Regions from separate parts of the Cellvibrio sp. GW822-FHT04B05 genome, predicted to be linked through region 1. Evidence: predicted binding sites of a transcription regulator. Region 1 holds the regulator's gene; each other region holds the start of a gene.
The links. Region 1 encodes PhoB, which activates phosphate uptake and scavenging genes when phosphate is short. Its sites were predicted from a motif close to TGTCATAAANNTGTAACA; they were not measured.

Region 2: AC1RJL_RS02320 (PstS family phosphate ABC transporter substrate-binding protein) is a predicted target of PhoB. The motif match lies at 5,063-5,080, and genes of this name have one in related genera.
Region 3: AC1RJL_RS05345 (porin) is a predicted target of PhoB. The motif match lies at 6,326-6,343, and genes of this name have one in related genera.

What each region holds. Positions count from the first base shown of each region.
Region 1 covers NZ_JBXAMU010000003.1:58,894-66,129, reverse strand. The annotation lists gene AC1RJL_RS10325 (dicarboxylate/amino acid:cation symporter) at 1-648, opposite strand, end outside; gene AC1RJL_RS10320 (HU family DNA-binding protein) at 746-1,021, opposite strand; gene AC1RJL_RS10315 (hypothetical protein) at 1,067-1,261, opposite strand; gene AC1RJL_RS10310 (chorismate--pyruvate lyase family protein) at 1,309-1,788, shown strand; gene ubiA (4-hydroxybenzoate octaprenyltransferase) at 2,344-3,342, shown strand; gene phoB (phosphate regulon transcriptional regulator PhoB) at 3,531-4,229, shown strand; gene phoR (phosphate regulon sensor histidine kinase PhoR) at 4,272-5,555, shown strand; gene AC1RJL_RS10290 (lytic polysaccharide monooxygenase auxiliary activity family 9 protein) at 5,874-7,034, shown strand; gene AC1RJL_RS10285 (DUF2214 family protein) at 7,209-7,236, shown strand, end outside.
Region 2 covers NZ_JBXAMU010000001.1:571,570-578,805, reverse strand. The annotation lists gene pstA (phosphate ABC transporter permease PstA) at 1-1,524, opposite strand, end outside; gene AC1RJL_RS02325 (ABC transporter permease subunit) at 1,540-3,831, opposite strand; gene AC1RJL_RS02320 (PstS family phosphate ABC transporter substrate-binding protein) at 3,997-4,968, opposite strand; gene AC1RJL_RS02315 (ClpXP protease specificity-enhancing factor) at 5,138-5,566, opposite strand; gene AC1RJL_RS02310 (ubiquinol-cytochrome c reductase) at 5,681-7,236, opposite strand, start outside.
Region 3 covers NZ_JBXAMU010000001.1:1,335,008-1,342,243, reverse strand. The annotation lists gene AC1RJL_RS05365 (beta-helix domain-containing protein) at 1-798, shown strand, start outside; gene AC1RJL_RS05360 (TonB-dependent receptor domain-containing protein) at 895-3,582, shown strand; gene AC1RJL_RS05355 (energy transducer TonB) at 3,902-4,627, shown strand; gene AC1RJL_RS05350 (hypothetical protein) at 4,697-5,206, opposite strand; gene AC1RJL_RS05345 (porin) at 5,245-6,210, opposite strand; gene AC1RJL_RS05340 (HvfC family RiPP maturation protein) at 6,502-7,236, opposite strand, start outside.

The sequences.
Region 1 (7,236 bases):
GAATAATTTCGCCAGCAGGCAGAACACACCATAGGGCGCGAGCTGCATTAGCATCATCACCATTTTAATAATTACATCATTGAGATTATTAAAAAATATAAGAATGCTGTTGCCCGCTTCACCTCCGGTGCGCGCGATTGCCAGGCCAAACAAAATCGAAAAAATAATAATCTGCAACATATTGGTTTCCACCATGGATTGCAGCGGGTTACTGGGCACAATATCAATCAGCGTTTGTTTGATGGAGGGAATTTCCGGAGCAGTGAAATTGCTGCTGGTTGGAATACCCACCTCGGCGCCCGGTTGGATAAACACCGCGCAGGCAATCGATAACGCAACCGCAAACGATGTACAGCAAATATATAAACCGAGGGTTTTTCCGGCGAGCGCACCCATGCGGCTCTGGCCACCCAAGGCTGCTGCGCCGCACACGAGTGACACAAATACCAAAGGCACCACTAATAATTTGAGGGAAGAAATAAAAATCTGGCCGACGATATCGAACAGGCCCTCGATCAAATACTCCTTTACCAGCAAGCCAAAACCTTGCGTAGGTGATGAGTGAGCGCCGCCGAGCAACAAATTGAACACTATCCCGACAATCACCCCCAACACCATGCCGAGCAGAATTTTGTTAGTCAGAGACATAGGAGGAACCTCTTGGAATTATTGTGTGCCCTGGGTGTTGTGGCGATTGCGGCAGTTGCCTGCCGCATCCGGGAGCCGTATCTTTCGCTAACAGCAGTTATTCGTTAACGGCGTCTTTGAGGGCTTTGCCCGCCTTGAAGGTGACAGTGTTGCTGGCGGCGATTTTGATGGTTGCGCCGGTTTGTGGATTGCGGCCTTCGCGCGCAGCGCGGGCACTCACATTGAAAGTACCAAAACCGAGCAGGGCCACAGATTCACCGCGACTCAAGGCATTGGTGATTTGCTCGATGAAGGCAGAGACCACCAGGTCAGCCTTGTTAACACCCAGGTCGGTATTGTTTGCCAGAGCCACAACGATATCAGTCTTATGCATCATTTTCTCCTTAGTTATATCAATTGACACTGGAGTTTACCTTCATTAATCCGTTTGCGGCAGACTTGCACAGGCTTTTTCCACACCCAATGCCGCACTTGGGCGAACGCAAGCTGGTAAACTGCCGCCCCATTCATCCGATAAGCGTCCGCTGCCTTCCCGATAAGCGTCTCGCTGCCCTATAGAAACAGGAGTCCGTTTTGCCCAAGGCTGTGAGTTACCATTTGTCCGTACTGGCATGGCAGCCGTTGCGATCCCTTGCCCGACACCAACGCCCCGGCGTGAAAATGCAAGACTGGCTGGATGATAACGGCTCACTCACTGCCCGCCTGATCGCCGAGAGCGACGGCCAATTCCATGTGGATATAATGCGGCAATTTATCGGGGTGCCGGAATTGAATGAGCGTCAGGTGCTGGGGATGAAACGCCCTGCACTGGCGCTGATCCGCGAGGTAATCCTGTGCGGCCATGGCCAACCCTGGGTATTTGCGCGCAGTTTGTTGCCGCTCGCCAGCCTGACCGGCGCGCTGCGCCATCTGCGCAAACAAAACACTCGCCCGCTGGGTGCGTTTTTGTTTAGTCAGCCACAATTGACGCGAAGTGCCATTGCGGTGGCACGGATTAGCCGCGATCATGCCTACGTGCCCAGTGATCTGATTGGCGACAACCGGCTCTGGGGACGGCGCTCGGTTTTCTATCTGCAACAGAAACCGCTGCTGGTAAGCGAAGTCTTTCTGCCAGCCTTTGTCGCACGGCTCGATAGATAAGCTCAATAGGTAATCCGGTTACGCTAGCCCGATTAGGCTATTCCAATAATACAAACCCAATAACACAGCGTTTTGGCCATGACGACTCCCGAAGACGTAAAACCCGATACTGCACCGCCTGCGGTTACCCCAAAAAAGCCTGTTGCGAAGAAAACGGCTGCTTCAGCGGCGAGCGCGATAGTGGCTTCTGCCGCCCAAAAAGCCAGTGCCTCAACCAAAGCCGCGGTGAAAAAAACAGCTAAACCGCCTGCAACAAATGCCGTCGGTACTGATAAGCCCACGTCTAAAAAAACAGCGCAGCCCAAAGCACCAGCGAAAGTCACTGCAAAACCTCAAGCTGAAGCGAGTGCGGTAGAGCACCCCAAAACGGCAACCAAACCTGCGGCTAAAACCAAAGCAAAAGCGTCCGCAAAGGAAGCAAAACCGGCCGTACCTAAACCGGCCGTACCTAAAGTAGAAGCCCAAGTTGTTGGGCCAGTTGTGATCGAATCAATAGTCACAGCGGATACTGCGCAAGTCGAGCTAATAACACCCGTCCCATCAGCTCCTGTAGCAATGGCGGTGTCGACGCCCACCGAACCAGCCGTTGTGACAGAAAAAACAGGTTCACCCGCCAATTGGGCAAACGTTCACGCAGCAAAAATCATCAGGCGTGCAGCTGCGAAAACGGCAGAAAAAAGCCATTTTTCGGCCTATTTTCACCAAAAAGCGATTAATTATTGGCGCTTGACGCGCATGGATCGCCCCATAGGCACGCTCCTGTTGCTCTGGCCAACGCTCTGGGCGCTGTGGATTGCCGCGAAAGGTGTGCCCGGCACCAAGAACCTGGTGATTTTTGTATTGGGTGTGATAGTGATGCGCGCGGCCGGCTGCGTGATCAATGACTTTGCCGACCGCAAGATCGACGGCAAGGTTCTGCGCACCAAGAATCGCCCGCTCGCGACTGGCGCTGTCTCGGGCCGCGAAGCCATAGGCTTATTTGTTGCACTCTGCCTGATTGCCTTTACGCTGGTGCTGTTTACCGATCCGCTCACCATTAAATTGTCGGTCGGCGGGCTGCTGCTTGCGCTCTGCTATCCCTTTATGAAACGCCATACCCATCTGCCGCAAGTGGTGCTGGGCGCCGCCTTTGCCTGGGGTATACCCATGGCTTATGCCGCCGAGGCGGGCGGGTTGAACCAGCATATGTGGTTGATTTATCTCGCGGTGGTGTTGTGGACGGTGGCTTACGACACTTTTTATGCGATGGTTGACCGGGATGACGATTTGAAGATCGGAGTGAAATCCACCGCAATTTTATTTGGCGAACAGGACCGTGCCATCACTGGCATCCTGCAATTCCTGGCCCTGTACACCCTGTTCCTGGTCGGAAAACGCTTTGAACTGGGGGTTGCTTTCTACTTTGGGCTTGCTGTCGCGGCGGGCTTGTTCGTCTACCAGCAATGGCTGATCCGCTTCCGCGTACGCGAAGCCTGCTTCAAAGCCTTCCTCAATAACAACTGGGTGGGTGTGGCGATATTTGCCGGTATCGCCGTGGATTTTGCCCTACGCTAAGCAGTTGGAACGGCGCTGTTACCCATAGCGCTGCCCAATGGCCGGATTCTTTAGCAATCGCCCACATCCACTCAGGCGCTAAATTTTTACCCTGTCATAAATGTGTAACACTGAACTTATTTAATAAGCTGCAACAATAGCTTCACAAACCTGTGAAGCACCACGTGGTTTTTTCAGGCAGAACTTATATGACTGGTCGCAAAATCCTTATCGTCGATGATGAATCCGCAATCCGCGATATGCTGCGTGTGGCGCTGGAGATGGCTGAATATCAGGTCATGGAAGCGAGCAATGCCCAGGATGCGCACAGCATCATTATCGATGAAAAGCCTGACCTGATCCTGCTCGACTGGATGATGCCCGGCACCAGCGGTATCGAATTGGCGCGTCGCTTGAAGCGCGATGAAGTTACCGCCGGAACCCCGATCATCATGCTCACCGCCAAAGGTGAAGAGGACAACAAGATCCAGGGGCTGGAAGTCGGCGCCGATGATTACATCACCAAACCTTTTTCTCCCCGCGAATTGGTCGCACGCTTGAAAGCCGTATTGCGCCGCGCCGATCCGCAAATCAACTCCGCACCTATCCAGGTTCAGGGCCTGTGTCTCGACCCCGCCAGCCACCGAGTGACTATCAACAACCAATCGGTAGACATGGGGCCGACTGAATATCGCCTGCTGGAGTTTTTTCTCACTCACCAGGAAAGAGCCTATACTCGCAGCCAGTTGCTCGACCACGTGTGGGGCGGCAACGTGTATGTGGAAGAACGCACGGTCGATGTCCATATCCGCCGCCTGCGCAAAGCCCTTACGGTTGATGGCCATGAAGACCTGATCCAAACCGTACGCGGCACCGGCTATCGTTTTTCCACCCGTATTGAAGCCTGATACTGGCCAACCCGACGGGTTTAAAACTGCGAGGCTCCTCCGTTGTTAAAAGGTTTCAGCACTGAACTTCAGCGCATCCTGATTATTCTTGTGATCTGCAGCGTGATTGGTTTTTTCAGCGACCATTACTCACTGTGGATGCTACTGGGCTGTACAGCCTATATCGTCTGGATGCTGTGGCAAATGCGTCGTCTCAACCGATGGTTATTGCGACGGGAGACCGACCATCCGCCGGAAGCCAGCGGTATCTGGGGTCAGATTTTCGACAATATCTACCATCTACAACGCAACCAGCGCGCCGAAAAAGAAAACTTGCAGGCGGTCATCAAGCGTATCCAGGAAATCAGTTCTGCGTTAAAAGATGGACTGGTGATTCTTGATGCGCGCGGCCACCTGGATTTCTGGAACCCCGCGGCACACCGCATGCTTGCCCTCAATACCAAAGACCAGGGGCAGTCGGTAATCAACTTTATCCGTCACCCCAAATTCGTCAGTTATTTTGAGGAAGGCAATTACGAGGAGCCACTGGAACTGCCCTCGCCGCGCTTTCCCTCCAAACACCTGCAATTCCAGATCACTACTTTTGGCAAGCATGAGCGTTTGATCGTCGTGCGCGATGTAACCCAACTGCACAATCTGGAAAAGATGCGCCAGGATTTCGTTGCCAACGTCTCCCACGAATTGCGCACCCCATTGACGGTGATCAACGGCTATGTGGAAACCCTCGCCGACAACAATACAACGCCGAGCTGGAACAAACCCTTGCAACAGATGCAGCAACAGGCAAAGCGCATGTCGCTGTTAATTAACGATTTGCTGGTGCTCTCCAAACTCGAAACTACTGAAGCGGGTCACAACCACAAAACGATCAACATCGACCAACTACTTACCGTGGTGAAAAGCGAGGCAGAAGTCCTGAGCAAAGACAAAGCGCAGGAATTGACGCTGACCTGCGATAACACCATCAAACCTTTGTTGTTCTATGGTAACGAGAAGGAGTTGCACAGCGCCTTTTCCAACCTGGTCACTAACGCCATCAAATACACACCCGATAATGGCGTGGTAAAAGTGCGCCTCTGGCAGGATCAAAAACACTTCTATGTCGCCGTCAGCGATAATGGCCCCGGCATTGAAGCGCAACATCTTCCCCGTTTGACCGAGCGCTTTTATCGGGTCGATGCCAGCCGTAATAGTGGCACCGGTGGAACCGGTTTAGGTCTGGCAATTGTGAAACACGTGCTGATGCGTCACGACGCCGAATTAAAAATTACCAGCGAAATCGGTAAAGGCAGCACTTTTATTTGCGTGTTCCAGTTACCTCATTAAAGTGAGTCGTGTAGCCGGCACGATTCGTGACGAATATCACATTTTTTTGCCATCAAAATAATAGTCGAACTTTTTATTTCGTTTTCTACTGAAAAATTTCCGAAAATCAAACCTGCTTCTCAAACTATTACCCTCCAAACTGAAAGTCGGACTCGTAAAAACAACGTTGTCATTTTAGACTCACTCCCCATGGAATGATCTTGGCGCCAAACCAGATCAGCTTGCATGCATGGATAACAAGCGTCATCCCAAAGCGGTTTACTGAATATTGGTCAGCCGCATGTTGTTAATAAATCTAATATGTTCGGAGATGAAAAAGTGAAAAAGACAATCAAAGCATGCGGAATTTCCGCAGTAGTAATTGGTTCACTCTTGGTTGCCAGCCAAGCGTTTGCACACGGTTATGTATCTTCACCAAAAAGTCGTGCTTTTTTCTGTACCAGTGCACAAGGTGGCGCCAGTTCACCTGCGTGTGTTGCTGCTTCTGCAGCCGGTAACGCCAGCCAATATGAACCACAATCTATCGGTATCGGTGGCGCTAACGACAACCACCAAAGCCTGATTCCCGATGGCAAGCTGTGTAGCGCTAACATGACCAGCAACAACGGCCTTAACCTGGCTCGTAACGACTGGAAAGCAACCACTGTAACTGCTGGTCCTCTGGCTTTCGTATGGACGAACACTGCAGCACACAAAACTTCTTACTTCCGTTACTACATTACCAAAGAAGGCTTTAATCCTGGTGCAGCACCGTTGAAGTGGTCTGATTTGGAACAAATCCACCAGTCAGCGCCAGCAGACCAAGAACCAGTTGCTACTCACATTGTTAACCTGCCACCACGTACCGGTCGCCACATTGTGTACAGCATTTGGCAACGTGACGCACTGAGAGATGCGCCAGAAGGTTTCTATCAATGTATTGACGTTGTTTACGGCAATCCAACAAGCAGTTCTTCTGTTGGATCAACTTCTTCAGTGAAATCCAGCGTATCTTCGGTAGCATCCTCTTCAAGTGTTTCTAACAACACTTGTGCCGGTTTGCCAACCTGGAATGCCAGCACCGCTTACACAGCTCCACAACAAGTACAACACAACAACAAACGTTACTCTGCTAACTACTGGACCCAAGGTAATGATCCAGCACTGACTTCAGGTCAATACAACTACTGGTTGGATCTGGGTGCATGTACTGGTTCAACTACTTCATCAACTCCATCAAGCGTAGCGCCAAGTTCATCAAGCAAGTCAAGCACTCCAGCTGTTAGCAGCTCAAGTGTTGCTTCTTCAGTATCTACCGGTAACTGCACCTCTCCTGCTTATGTAAACGGTGCTACCTACGCTACTGGCGCTAAAGTAGTTAATGCTGGCAGCGAGTATCAATGTACTGTAGGCGGCTGGTGTACTGTTGGTGGTCCATACGCTCCAGGCACTGGCTGGGCGTGGACTAATGCCTGGAACCTGGTTCGCTCTTGCAACTAAGTCCGGTATTAATAGTTCGGCAGCGTTAAACCGGATTTCCCTGCAAGTTAATCCGGTTTAACACGCAATAAAAAAACGGCAACCTTTTGGTTGCCGTTTTTTTATGTCGATAGATTAAAGCGCATCAGTAGCGGTAGTATTAACAATACAGTCGCAATCACACAAGGAAATACTATGAGCGGAATTTTCACTAATTGGACGA
Region 2 (7,236 bases), on a different contig from region 1:
ACCCAAGTGCATAATTTTTTGGTCGAGATGCAGGTAAGGATAATTACCATCAACCGGTAACGCCGGAGCCAATTTCACTACGCCTACCAACATCAACGGCGCTACTTCACCGGCAGCGCGGGCAATAGCAAGAATCAAACCGGTCATCATTGCCGGAGTTGCAAGCGGCACCACTACTTTCCATAAAGTTTCTGCTTTGGTTGCACCCAGCGCCAAACTACCCTGGCGAATAGTACTTGGGATACGCGATAAACCTTCTTCCGTCGATACAATTACGATGGGCAAGGTGAGCAAGGCCAACGTGAGCGATGCCCAGAACAAACCCGGTGTACCGAAAGTGGGCGATGGTAGCGATTCTGCGTAAAACAATTCATCGAGATTGCCGCCGAGGGTGTACACAAAAAATCCCAAACCGAATACGCCGTATACAATCGAAGGAACACCGGCGAGGTTGTATACCGAGATACGGATAATTTTCAGGAAGGTACCTTGACGGGCATATTCGCGCAAATAAATGGCGGCGAGCACACCAAACGGCGTAACCATAATCGACATTACGATCACCATAGTCAGCGTACCGAAAATCGCAGGGAAAATACCGCCCTCCGTATTTGCTTCACGCGGCTCAGCACTCATAAATTCCCAAAAGCGCTCAAGGTATTGACCGAGCTTGCCGACTACACCCAGATCATTCGGGCGGGTCACACGCACAATATGATCAAACGCGATCACAACTTCTTTACCATCGGCCGTGCGCGCAATTAATTTATCGCGCGTCGCCTGTGCAAGAATGTCATCGCGAGTTTGTTTGATAACCGAGTATTCTGCTTCCAACTCCGCACGACGCTCTGCGAACTTCACATCGGCAGCTGCAAGTTGTGCACCTGAAACACCATCTAATTCCAAGCGGCGGCGATCCAAACGCAAATCATCCATACGCTTGTTAATGCGACCAATATCGGATTTTTCGATGCGGTGAATCTGCGAATGCAAATCCAATGCGCGTTCAATACGAATGTTCAATTGCTGCCAGAAATCTGCACTGCCCAACTCGCTGACGACTTTATCCTGCTCTTTAATCGCAACCGGATAGCCATAAAAATTACCCCACTCGCGACGCTCAACAGAAATAGCATCGATAGGGTAATCCCATTTTTCCATCCCGGTTTCAAGGAACCAGGCAAAGTCGCGACCATTCACATCGCGATTGCCCATCTTGAACAGATGGCGGGTAATTAATTCAACATTGTCTGCAACGATATAACCGCCATCGCGCGCAACGGCGGCGGGAATGATTTCCGAGCGCACATCTTCACCCATGATAATGTGGCGGGCACCTTCGCGATCAACAATTGAGGTTTGCAAAATATCGGCGGGCCAAAAATGACCAAAACCGCGTATCGCAATCAAACCCAACAGACCTACTACCATCACCATACAGATTGCAACTGCGCCGCCGTTTAACCAAATCCACGGCGATCCACTTTTAAACCAATCGGCTTGTGCTTTCACAAAATTTTTCATTGCAGTCACCAGGAATTAAAGATTGCTGTAGCGTTTACGCAAACGCTGACGAATGATTTCGGCGAATGTATTCACCACAAAAGTCAGTGCGAGCAATACCAGCGCAGCAAGGAAAAGCACACGGAAGTGCGTACTGGCTACTGCCGTTTCCGGTAATTCAACCGCAATGTTGGCGGAGAGCGTACGCATACCTTCGAAGATATTGAAATTAACCACGGGACTGTTACCGGTCGCCATCAACACGATCATGGTTTCACCGACCGCACGACCGAAGCCCATCATCACTGCGGAGAAAATACCGGGGCTTGCAGTAGGCAGCACCACACCCACCATGGTTTGCCAACGCGTTGCGCCGAGCGCGAGAGAACCTTGGGTAAGATGGCGCGGCACACTGAATACCGCATCTTCGGCAATAGAAAAAATACTCGGGATTACCGCGAAGCCCATGACGATACCTACCACCAACGCATTGCGCTGTTCGTAGTTGATGCCATTATCGGTAAACCATTGACGCATGCTGCCATCAAAAAACCAGATTTCAGCAAAAGGACTCATAGCAACGCAGGCCCAGACCGTCAAAATAATAGGTACCACCAGAATGGCCGCTTCCCATCCTTCCGGAATACGTGTGCGAATTGACTCAGGGAAGCGGCTCCAGATAAACCCGGTGATCAACATAATAACCGGCAATAAAATCAGAATACTGAAAATCGCGGGCAAGTGATTTTCCATAAAAGGTGCGAGCCACAAACCGGCAAGGAACCCGAGAATTACCGTGGGCAATGCCGCCATAATTTCAATCGCGGGCTTTACTACGCCGCGCAATTTCGGCGTCATAAAATACGCGGTATAAATTGCCCCCATGACGCCCAGCGGCACAGCAAACAGAATCGCAAAAAACGCTGCTTTCAATGTACCCAGCGAAAGTGGAACAAAACTCATTTTGGCTTCGAAGTTATCGCTACCGGAAGACGCTTGCCAAATATATTCCGGCGCTTCGCGGCCCTCGTACCAAACTTTTTCCCATAGCGAGCTGAAAGATACTTCCGGATGTTTATTCCACACATCGGCAACTGCTACTTTTTTATCAGCATCAATTAACAGTGCGCGATTGTTGATGGGAGAAATGGCAATGTTGCGGATCGGTTGTTTGCCCATCGATTTGATCAGCAGCGTACGCTCGGAGGTACCGAAATAAATGCCAATGTTGCCTTTATCATCACCAACCCAAAAACCGCGACGGGAGAATTCCGGTGCGACGGTGGTAATAGCGCCAGGCAGGGAATCGAAGTCACGCACAAATTCAACATGGTATTCATTGCTTGCATCGCGCACTAAAAACCATTGGCTAACCGCACCCTTATCGGTGCCGACTACCAGTGAGCCGGTGCCCACTAAAAATTGCAGCGTCGTAATTTTTCCTCCGCTGACTGTGACTGCTTCTTTGCGCTCTGCGGCAGCAGGATTGATAATTTTGTATAACAGGATCTGTGATGTATCAGTCGCAATCACCAGGTGCTGTGCAGTTTCATCAATTTGCATTGCGATCGCATTTGTGCCGGCGGGCAAAGGTGGCAGGGTAAATACTTCCTGCGTGAGGCTGGATTCGCCAGTAATCATGTTGGTACTACTGCTAAATACGCCGAGTACCAACCGGTTGTCCGCGGTCACTGTACCAATCAGAATACCGCCGGATGTCTCCTGAATTGCCAACACTTTCAGCGCTGCACCCTGTTCATCCAAACGGATAGGTGCTTCGCCCAATGGGTTTAACAAACCTGGAGTGATCAAACGTTTGTCTTGCGGGTAACTGAGTGAGTAGTTGGTTTTGATCACCGCCACTTCACCATTGCTGTAACCGTAAGCAATCAAACCATGATCGGCAGTACTGGTCGCCACACTGGCAAACTCGGCGTCCTCACTTTTTGGCAACCGGGCTTCAAGGATGGTTCTGCCATCGTTAACGTTAAAGAAATTCACCGCACCACTGCGCTTGAAGCTACCGCCAATTTCCTCGTAGCGTTCGAGCGTTAAAAATTCGGTATTGTCATTGGCTATCTGATGTAACTCGGCTTGATCATAGGTCTTGACCACTTCGACTGATGCACCGCGAAACAGTGGCGCCACCTCAGAGAATAAGTAAAAGAAAATCAAACCCAGAGAGAATACAACTGCCATACCCGCCGTCATAACACCGTAGCGAGAGATGGAGTCTTTGAGTTTACGAATACGACGCAAGCGGCTGCGTTGTTCGGAGGTCGGCATCAAACTGGTCGTTTGTCTTACCGATACAGTGGGTTCTGACATGGTCTACTCACTCGATTAAACTGCTGGCACGGAAATGCTAGCAAGCCATGATGACACTTTTGTTACAAAGCACCCTATTCCTGTCATCTAACTGTCACATTACAATGAACGCTTATAAAAAAACCGCCGAGCTAGTCGGCGGTTTTTGGTCACCACAGGGGTGAACTATTTTTGCAAGTCAGCCAACGCCTTGTTTGCCATGGTTGCTGGCAATGGAATGTAGCCATCGCGTACTACCGTTTCCTGACCGCGCTTGGACAGTACCAACTTGATGAATTCCAATTGCAATGCATCAAGTGGGCGATTCGGGTGCTTGTTGATATAAACGTAAAGCACACGCGCCAAAGGATAACTGCCATCCAATGCGTGGGACGCTTCTGCAGTAACAAAAGGCTGGCCATCTTTCTTCGACAAAGGAATCGCCTTTACGCCTGAAGTGATGTAACCAATACCTGAGTAACCGATACCGTTAATCGATTCAGAAACACCTTGCACCACTGACGCTGAACCTGGTTGCTCGTTGATACCAGCTTTGAAGTCACCTTTACACAAGGCTTCATCTTTAAAGTAACCGTAGGTACCTGATACAGCGTTACGGCTATACAGAGTGAAATCGCGGTTAACCCATGTGCCAGTCAAACCCAACTCACCCCAACGGGTAATGTCTTTCGGTGCACCGCATTTGCGGGTAGCCGAGAAAATCGCATCTACTTGCTGCAGGCTCAAACCTTTAATCGGGTTGTCTTTATTTACGTATACCGCGAGAACGTCGATTGCCACCGGTACAGCAGTAGGCTTGTAACCGTGTTTTGCTTCAAACGCCTGGATCTCTTCCGCTTTCATCGCACGGCTCATTGGGCCGAAGTTAGCAGTGCCTTCAGTCAACGCCGGTGGCGCAGTTGACGAACCGGCACCTTGAATTTGGATATTGACGTTAGGGTAAGATTTTTTGAAATCTTCAGCCCATAAGGTCATCAGGTTGTTCAGGGTATCTGAACCGATTGAGTTTACGTTTCCTGAAACGCCGGTAGCTACTTTGTAATCAGGTAATTTAGGATCAACAGCGGCGTGCAGCGCAGCGGCGCAAACCATAGAACCGGCGATTGCCAGTCCTTTGATAATTTTCATAGCGTTCATAGAGCGCTCCGTTAGTCATCGTGAGTAAAGAATTCTTGTCTGGTGTATGGCGAGGCGTCTTTCCTCTCCACTGATGATTACTTTACCCATCGAATATGACAGTTATATGACCAACAGACATTGCTGTCACAAATGTGTCTCACAAACGTCACAAACTGAAAAGCAAACGTCATTTGACGACGCGCAATCCCGGCCGCTTCGCTGCAGCGGCATCACTGGATGCTTTATTGATAGGAGTTGGTGTAACAGGCGATGTTGGAGGTACGGGCGGCTGTGGGTTTTGCTCCGCCTCGAACATCATTCCCTGGCCGTTTTCACGCGCGTAGATTCCAAGGATCGCACCACAGGGAACATAGAGATTATTAACCACACCACTGAAGCGCGCGTTAAACGACACGGCAGTATTGTCCATAAAAAAATCTTTAATCGCAGAAGGGGAAATATTCAGGATGATCTGGCCATCCTTATTCACATGCTGCTGCGGCACCTGAGTGCCTGGCACATGGGCGTCCACCAAAATATGGGGGGTGCAATTGTTGTCCAATATCCATTCGTAGATGGCACGTAGAAAATACGGACGGCTGGAGGACATGGACATAACTATTTCCTTCGACTGGGGATAACTACCGACGTCAACTTACAGGTATTTTAATCGAGGCTCAATTTTATCAAGACTCAAACAAAACGGGCGACCTAAGTCGCCCGTTTTTTATCAGTGGATCTCTCTCCAGAATTCGCGATTCAGGAAATAGACAAAGATAAACAGGATCACCAGGAATCCAAGCACGTACAAGCCAATAGACTGACGCTTAACGGCAATAGGTTCGGCAACATATTCAAGGAAGTTAACCAGATCGTAGACCGCTGCATCAAATTCGGCAGTGGTCATAGTACCCTTGATCTTGCCTTCTTTAAGTGCGCCGCAGTGCTCGTCCACTTCAATCTGGCCTACGTCATTACGCAATGCGCCGCCGTGGTGATTGAGTTTTGGACCAGCGCCACACTCCAGCAAACCTTGCGGACCAATCAACACGTGCGGCATACCCACATTAGGGAATACACGGTTGTTAACACCCCAGGGACGGCTTTCATCTTTATAGAAATTGCGCAGATAGGTGTAGAGCCATTCCGGTGAGCGGGCACGCGCTACCAAGGTCAGATCTGGCGGAGCTACACCGAACCAGACTTTGGATTGCTGTGGCTTCATTGCAATTTCCATCAATTGGCCAATACGTTGATCGCCAAAAATCAGGTTTTGCTCCATCAGGTCATGGGGAATATCCAGATCATCAGCGACACGCTCAAAACGCGAGTACTTAGCTGAATGGCACCCCATACAGTAGTTAGCGAAATATTTGGCACCGCGCTGCAAAGACTCTTTGTTAGTCAAATCCGGTTCCATGTGATCACAGGGAACTGCACCGCAGTTGAATGAACCTTCGCTTGCCACCGCTTTGATCGGAACCACAGCCAGAATGATGAACAATGCCAAGCCAGCGAGGACAATAATCGCCGGCAAACCTTTGGCTTGGGTACGGGTAGGTTCAACCAGGTCATTATCGCGCGCTGCCAAGAATGGCAATGCAGCAAAGATGGCCGCCAACAAGAAGCACAGCACTAACAACAACACCGGCACATCGCCACCAACGTATTCAAAGCCCATCCAGGTAAAGATCACTACAAACAGGCCGCAAAGGAACCAGGAAATTTTTGATTTGGCTTTTTGTGGGTTGGTGGTAGTCCAAACCGGCATGGTCAAAAAGTAGGCAAAATAAAACGCGGTAGCAATTTGCGACAGCAGGGTTCTACCTTCCGTCGGCGCTTTAACGCCCAAATATCCGAGCACCACAAACATAGATGCAAAAGCGATCAACATGATGCGTGGAATATGGCCGCGATAACGCATGGATTTCACTTTGCTGCGATCAAGCCAGGGCAATACAAACAGAAGTGCAATCGCCGCACCCATAGCCGCAAAACCAAGCAGTTTTGCAGTCAGTACCAGAGGGCCAATTTCAATCGGCATAGTCACTGCACGCAATACCGCATAGAAAGGCGTGAAGTACCAAACCGGTGCGATGTGGGTCGGCGTTTTCAGATTGTTCGCTTCTTCGAAGTTTGCGTACTCAAGGAAGAAACCACCCATTTCCGGCATGAAGAACATGATGAAACAGAAGGCGAACAAGAAGACTGTGATACCGACCAAATCGTGCACGGTGTAGAAAGGATGGAAAGGAACGCCGTCGCGCGGAATGCCATTCTCATCTT
Region 3 (7,236 bases), on a different contig from region 1:
TACCTTGTTGCCGTAGGTGTCTCTGATGATGCGTTTGACTATACAGATGGCTACGTTGGCAATCTTCAATATGCACTGTCTGTTGCCACTCATGGTGTAGGTGGTAATAACTGTGTCGAAGCGGACAATGCCGGCGGCACCCGCGCTGACGACATAGCCCCCTTGACTAAAGTACGCATTTCCAACCTGACCTGTATTACCAATAACCTTGCACAAAACGCTGGCACCGTGCCCTCTCCTGATGGCGCATCACTCGGTCTCCTGGTTCGTGAAGGTATGTTTATCGAGCTGTACAACAGTATTGTTACTGCTAACACGCCGGATATGGCATCACGTGCGCTGTTTACGTTCAACGATACCACCGGCCCGGAAACTGTCAGGGCTGCGATTAATGGTTGGACAGTTGCCAAGAGCAACATTTTTGCAGGAACTGGCGGCGTAACTGTTAGCAAAATAGACCCATCCAACGCCGCGTTCAACATTACCAACTGGTTCGCCGCAGCGCCAAACTCAAATAACCAGATCATTAATGCTACCAGCACATTACCCGCCAGCATTATCAAAGACCTGGCGACCAATGACAAAGCCTACTTGAGTTTGGCCGCCTTTGCCGATGCAACTACGGCTGCTATCAATGTGCCAGTCTACGATGTAACTGTATTGAATGATGCTTTCAACGCCGGTGCAGTACCTGATGTTGGCGCAGCTGGCAGCAGCAAATTCTTCACCAAACCAACACACATCGGAGCCGCTGCTGAAGGCAATGATTGGGTCTCTGGTTGGACTGTTGGCCTGTAATCCACGGAAGCTGTTTCTCCTGGATGTCGTGAGTGAGGCGCCTCAGGGCGCCTCCTTGCTAACCACCGCCAATTTGTTCTAAGAAGGTTATGACAAATGCACACATTAATTACCAAGCGACGCCAGCTGTTTATTGCTATTACCGCCGCCAGCCTGGGGCTGGGACAAAGTGCCTTCGCCCAACAATCAGAGACGGCTGAATCGCTATCGCAAATAGAAGCTCCTATCATCGATGAAATGCTGGTAACCGGACGCCAGCAAAGCGCTGCACAAACTGTGATAGCAGAACGTATCGAACAACCCTTTTCAGCAGACTTGATGGATGCTGACCAAATCTTACGTACAGGCGATTCCAACGTTGCAGTTGCCTTGACCCGCGTGACCGGCGTTACGTTAATGGACGGTAAATATGTTTATGTACGCAGCCTGGGTGAGCGCTATTCAAGCACATTGCTCAATGGTGCTGCCGTTCCCTCGCCAGAGCTGACGCGCAATGTATTACCGCTGGATTTAATCCCGTCGTCCATTGTTGAAACATTGAAAGTCCAAAAAGCCTGGTCACCCGATCTGCCTGCTAACTTTGGTGGTGGCAGCGTGGATATCCGCACCAAGACGGTTCCGGATGATTTTGTATTTAGCCTCTCTGCCAGCACCGGTATCAACAGCGAGAGCAGTGATGGATTGACCCATGCAAGCCATGGTGAAACCCATGAAATCCCTACGGCGCTAACAGATGCAATCAGCACCTATTTAGGCAATATTCGCACGCGCAATATCGCCGCACTCAATGACCCGGATGGCGGCTCACCCACGGCAGATGAGCTTAAGGCAGCAGCAACCATCAACCGCAATTTGATGGTTGGATTAAATCGCGATGTGGAGATTTATGAAAAATCGCTGCCTGCCGACTTTTCCGGTAGCTTGACGCTGGGTAATAACTGGAATATCACTGATGACCTGAACTTGGGAGCAGTATTTAACTTCAGCCAGGACACCAAATGGCGCAACAAGGACCAGAAAACCCGCGATGCCGGCTCACCTGATACGGTAGTGGCTGATATCCAACGCACCGCTGAAGAAACCCGCCAACTGCTATCAACGAATATCGGCCTGAGTTATCAAGATGCCCATAAGATTCAGGCTGGCTTCTATCACATTGAAAATATCCTTGATGAAGCGCGGATTAAAACCGGCTTTGATGGTTCGAACTTCACACTGGATAAAGGCGCGGAGTACATCAAGTACGAAACCCGTCTTGAAAACCGCGAGCTTGAAGCAGCCCAACTTACCGGCGAGCACAAACTGGACCAATTAAGCAGATCCTGGTTGGACGCCCCGGTATTCGATTGGTTTTACTCTGAATCCACTGCAAAAACAGATATTCCTAACCAAACCAGCGTCAACGGTGCCAACACTATCGACACGGTATCAGGTGCCTTGCTGAGCACGCAGTTATTGCCGGCAGCCGCAGTTGCAAGTTTCCAATTCCTGACACTGGAGGACGATGTCGTCAGTTATGGCTGGAACGCCAAAGTCCCACTGGTATTTGATAACTGGGAAATTAATTTATCGGGTGGCTTTAACTACAACGATAAAACCCGTCAGTACTATGGTTACACTGCCAACATCGATGCAACCGGTATTGTCAGCAGCGTTTTGCAAGGCAACATCAATGACGTACTTAACGATGCAAAACTATTGGATCTCAACAACAACTTCGAGCTGAATGTCGGCGGCGGATTCGGTACCGAGAGCTATATCGCAGCGCAAATCACCGAAGGCGCTTACGGGATGTTTGATGCTAAATGGAATGATACCTGGCGCCTGACCGCCGGGGCTCGCTACGAGACATTTAAACAGGCACTCCTGCCAATCGACCTGCTGGATTACACCGGTGAAAGCCTGAAAAAGTTGATTGATGATTTACAAAAAGAAAATCAAACCTACGCATTCTCTGAAGATGATTGGTATCCCTCGGTAGCCATCACCTACATGAATGAAGGCTTCATGAACACCGAAGTATTTCAAGTGCGCCTGAGTGCAAGTGAAACAGTAGTGCGCCCTGACCTGCGCGAAATGTCAGATGTTGTCTACATAGATCCTGAATTGGGATTCAAAGTAAAAGGCAATTCCGGCCTGCAAATGTCGGAACTCACCCACTACGATTTGCGCGCAGAATGGTTCTTTGAGAGTGGCAACAATTTTACTGCATCGCTGTTCTACAAAGACATCCTCAACCCGATCGAAAGCACTCGCCTGCCCGGCTCAGACGATGATGTGATGCTGACCTTTGAAAACTCATCGACCGGTGAAATTTACGGTTTGGAGTTGGAAGTATTGCACAATCTCGGTGCCGGATTTTTTGTGTCGTCAAACCTGACCTTAAGCGACTCTGAAATTGTCTCGGCAGAAGATGTCGGTTATACCAATGCCAAGCGTCCGATGACAGGTCAGTCCGAATATGTGCTCAATACACAATTGGGCTTTGATTCGGATGACGGAATGCACAGTGCATCACTGGTTTATAACCTGTTCGGCGAGCGTATGTTGTTTGCTGCACGCAACATAGGCGCACAGCAAGATGCCTATGAACAGCCATTTAATTCACTGGATTTAACCTATTCATGGTACGCAACTGACAATCTCACCACCAAAGTGAAGATCGGCAACATCCTGAATGAAGAGCGTGTATTTGAGCAGGTTAACTCGAATGGCCAAAGCGTTGAAATTTTAAAACAAACGGTGGGAACCAGTTTCAGCCTGGATGTGAAATATACCTACTAGGATATCGGAACAACGACATGGACGTTGTTATAGCAGCATCCCATCAACCACCTTCGGGTGGTTTTTTTATATGCAGAAAAACTCGCCTCGACGCACCCGAAAAATAAGTATCACCTGCTGCGCAGCCCCACATTGCATCACTCACGCAAAAAGCCACATAAATAACTAAAAATTTTTATATTTTTTCTATTTACAGCCAAAACTGTCACAAACTATTCACATTGATGTGCTAGGTCGAGTGCTAATCTTACAATGAAACCGGAGATCAATTTCCCAAAAGGGTGCAGATTGCCGTTTAATGATTCACGAGGAGCACATTATGACTAAAAATATCCTAAAAAAAGCGATTCGCTCACTGGTAATGCTAGCGGCTATTGCCCCAATTGCGAGTTATGCAGCAGCTTATACGCCAGCCAAATTTGGCAACGCAGAAGAAACGCTGACCAAACAAATTGCCCTGCCTGCCTCTTTCGGTGAAGGCGTAAAGACCGTAGCGGTTTACTGCCAGGCCGATGTTATGACTACCGGCAATATCAATAGTGTTACCTGCTATGAAAATAGCCCACTTGTCTCAATGCAAGCTATTACTGAATCTGCCATCAAATCAGCAACATTTGCACCGGCTACGATTGACGGAAAAACTGTTCCGGTAAGAATGCAATTTCGTGTTGTGTATTCAATTGGTGGTACCCAGGCACCTATCGTATTGCTTCCCAATCTTGGAACATTGCAGGCAAAATACGGCACTCATTACGTTGCACCACAAGAGCGCCTGGATACCAGTAACTGGTACGCGAACTACAGCACTAAAGAACATGGCGACGGTAAATTATTCTTTGCCGAAGGTAGAGTGACTCGCGTAATGGCGAATATTGAAGCTGATGGCAAAGTAGAAACCGTTAGCACAATAGAAGCAGCGCTACGCAAGCAAGCCGATGCAACGAGCATTGAAAACTCGCTGAAAAAATCCAAATTTATTCCAGGTTTTGTCGAGAACAAACCAACCGCGATGCATTACATCGCCGTGGTTAACTATCAAAAATAGTTTTCTGTTTAGAATAAAAAAAGCCGCAATTCAACATTGCGGCTTTTTTTATTTCAATTACCGATAACGTTATTTGATACAACTGAACTCTATCGTCAATCCAATTCTGCCCATCGCTAATGGCTGATAGCTCTCGCGCTGCACAAAAAATCCCTTATTACATTTCTCCATTGCTTTTGGTAAAAGCTGCGTACGTGCCAAAGCGACATTGGACCATTGATCAACTTCAACATTCAATGAAAAATAAGCCAACTCCGGAAGTGTTTTATTGGGTTTTTTTAAGCCAGGATTATCTGCCGCAGGCACTGACTTTTCTGCGCCGGTTTCCAACACTGCACCCTCTTCACCTTTTTTAAAGGCTTTTTGCAAGAAACCATTTAAACCTTCATCACTATAGTCACAGCCTTTTTGATTGACATTCATGGAATCTGCCTCATCAACGGCAGTGCCGCATTTATCATCGGCATACACAGAACTTGCCATTAATCCCAGCATGATTATCGCTAAAGGTTTCATCGATTTCTCCTGAGGCTCTATTAATCTCAACTTGTATATACCCTGAAATAACGAAGGGTGCATAAGCACCCTTCGTTTTCAAATACTATTCGTTTATTGAATTAGAATTTGAAATCCACCCCGGCACCAATATAGGTATCGTCGCGCTCACTCGCACCGAGCAATTCATTTTCCACTTTAGTAGCGTAAGAGAAAAGTGTGGCATTTTTGGTCATTTTATAATCCAGACCAATACTCGCAGTTTCGCCATCAGCCATTCTCACGTCTGATTGGCCATACTGACCTTTCAACACCCACTTGTCAGTGATATTCCAAAGTGCAGAAGCCATTACACCGTCTTCGTCCGCACCGGTATTATCATTTTCATATTTTTCAGCCAATACACCCAATTGCACCGGGCCGAAAGTTACACGTGCTGCAAGGCGAACCAGATCGACACCTTCAGCTTCAACATCCTGATCCATCCCGATACCAGCATAAAACATTGTGCTGGTGTAACCGAAAGAGGCAGAAACACCATTGCCTGGTTCAGTGCCTGCCGGATTATTTTGTTTGAAAGTACCGTCATTTTCTTCGGTCACGTATGCAATAGATCCAGAAAAACCGCCGCCAAAAACCGGGGTGGTGTACTGAACAATATTGCTCGCACGAATTTCACCTTTGAAGATGGTGGTGAGGTCGCCTTCCAGATCGTTGAATAGGTCAACCTTTTCCTGAACTACTTTAGTTGGGGTATCGAAATGCCCGCCCATGATTGTACCGGCTACACCTTGCAAACCAATGAACATATTACGTGGGGCAAAAGTTTGGTTGTTTGATCCATTACCATCATCTACTTCGGTTTGATATTCAAATTGGTAAATGACTTTCAGGCTGGAATTTACGTCTTCACCGCCTTTCACACCGATGCGCGAAGCATTGCTCACTAATTCTACGCGGTTGCCATCCAGCACGGCTTCATCAGCATTTTGCAAAGACACGTTCGCTTTACCGTAAACGGTAACATCAGCGAATGCAGCAGCGGGAAGTACAGAAGAAATAACCAAGGCCAATAGTGTTTTTTTCATGGAGTTGTCTCCTAGATGTGTGTGTTTGGTGTTCATTTCCTGAACACCGGGGAGTCAGGTGTTATTAAAATAATGACATTAATATTTCAGATACATTGCCATTGTGTGACCATAGGGTTACAGAAAAATGACAGCAGGCCTGAATGTCGCGGGCGGATTATATAAACAAATTGGCCTATGTTTTGTGATTAAACTTGCTTTTATATTAAATTTGCGATTTTTTTGCACAATTTTTAGTCATTTCGCGATAAAAAAGCAAAAATGATCAATAAAAATAGGCGCTGGCAAGTATCAGTCAAAGTGACTGATGATATCTAACGCAAATAAATCAGCGATCAAACGCTGCGAATCGTTAAATAAAACCGCAGGACTTGAGTGCTGTAACTCACGCGCAATAGCATCTAACTGCTTCTCAAGACACTCGGCGGAATTGGCTTGCAAGAGATAAAGCAAACGCAAGGTTGCGGCATTTGCAGCCATAAAACAGACTTTATCCATGCGGTTGCGATAAACCACCAGTTGGGTTGGTTCCGGTAATACAGGTTGATAATTCGGCGATATATTGTGTACCGGGTATTGATAATTAAGACAGACCGCAAGTGGTGACACCCTGGGTTTGGATGCCAGCAAATCGTCTGGATAAGCCGACGCTGATGGAATACTTGCCTCGTTTACATCCACCGCAAGTTCAATCCACTCATAATGCGCAAGTTCAAGCAAAAATGCCGGGTCACCGTCTCGCAAGCCACGCTCTTGCAGCAAGAATTGCAGAAACTCTTCGCTGATTTCCAAAAAGTAAGGCGTTTGGCAGCGATGCTGGTGAATAAAATCCCGCACCAAGGAATGCCAGTAATCATCGCTGACTATTGAGCGCATCACTGGAAATACATTGGCAATAAAATTTTCAATATTGTTATAAATCAGCTCGCGATAGATGCCCATGCGCCGTTCTTCAATTGCAGGCGGAGCAGGATAAAGATCCGGTGCGCGCAAATATTTGGCAAATGCTAATTGGGTTTCCTGAAA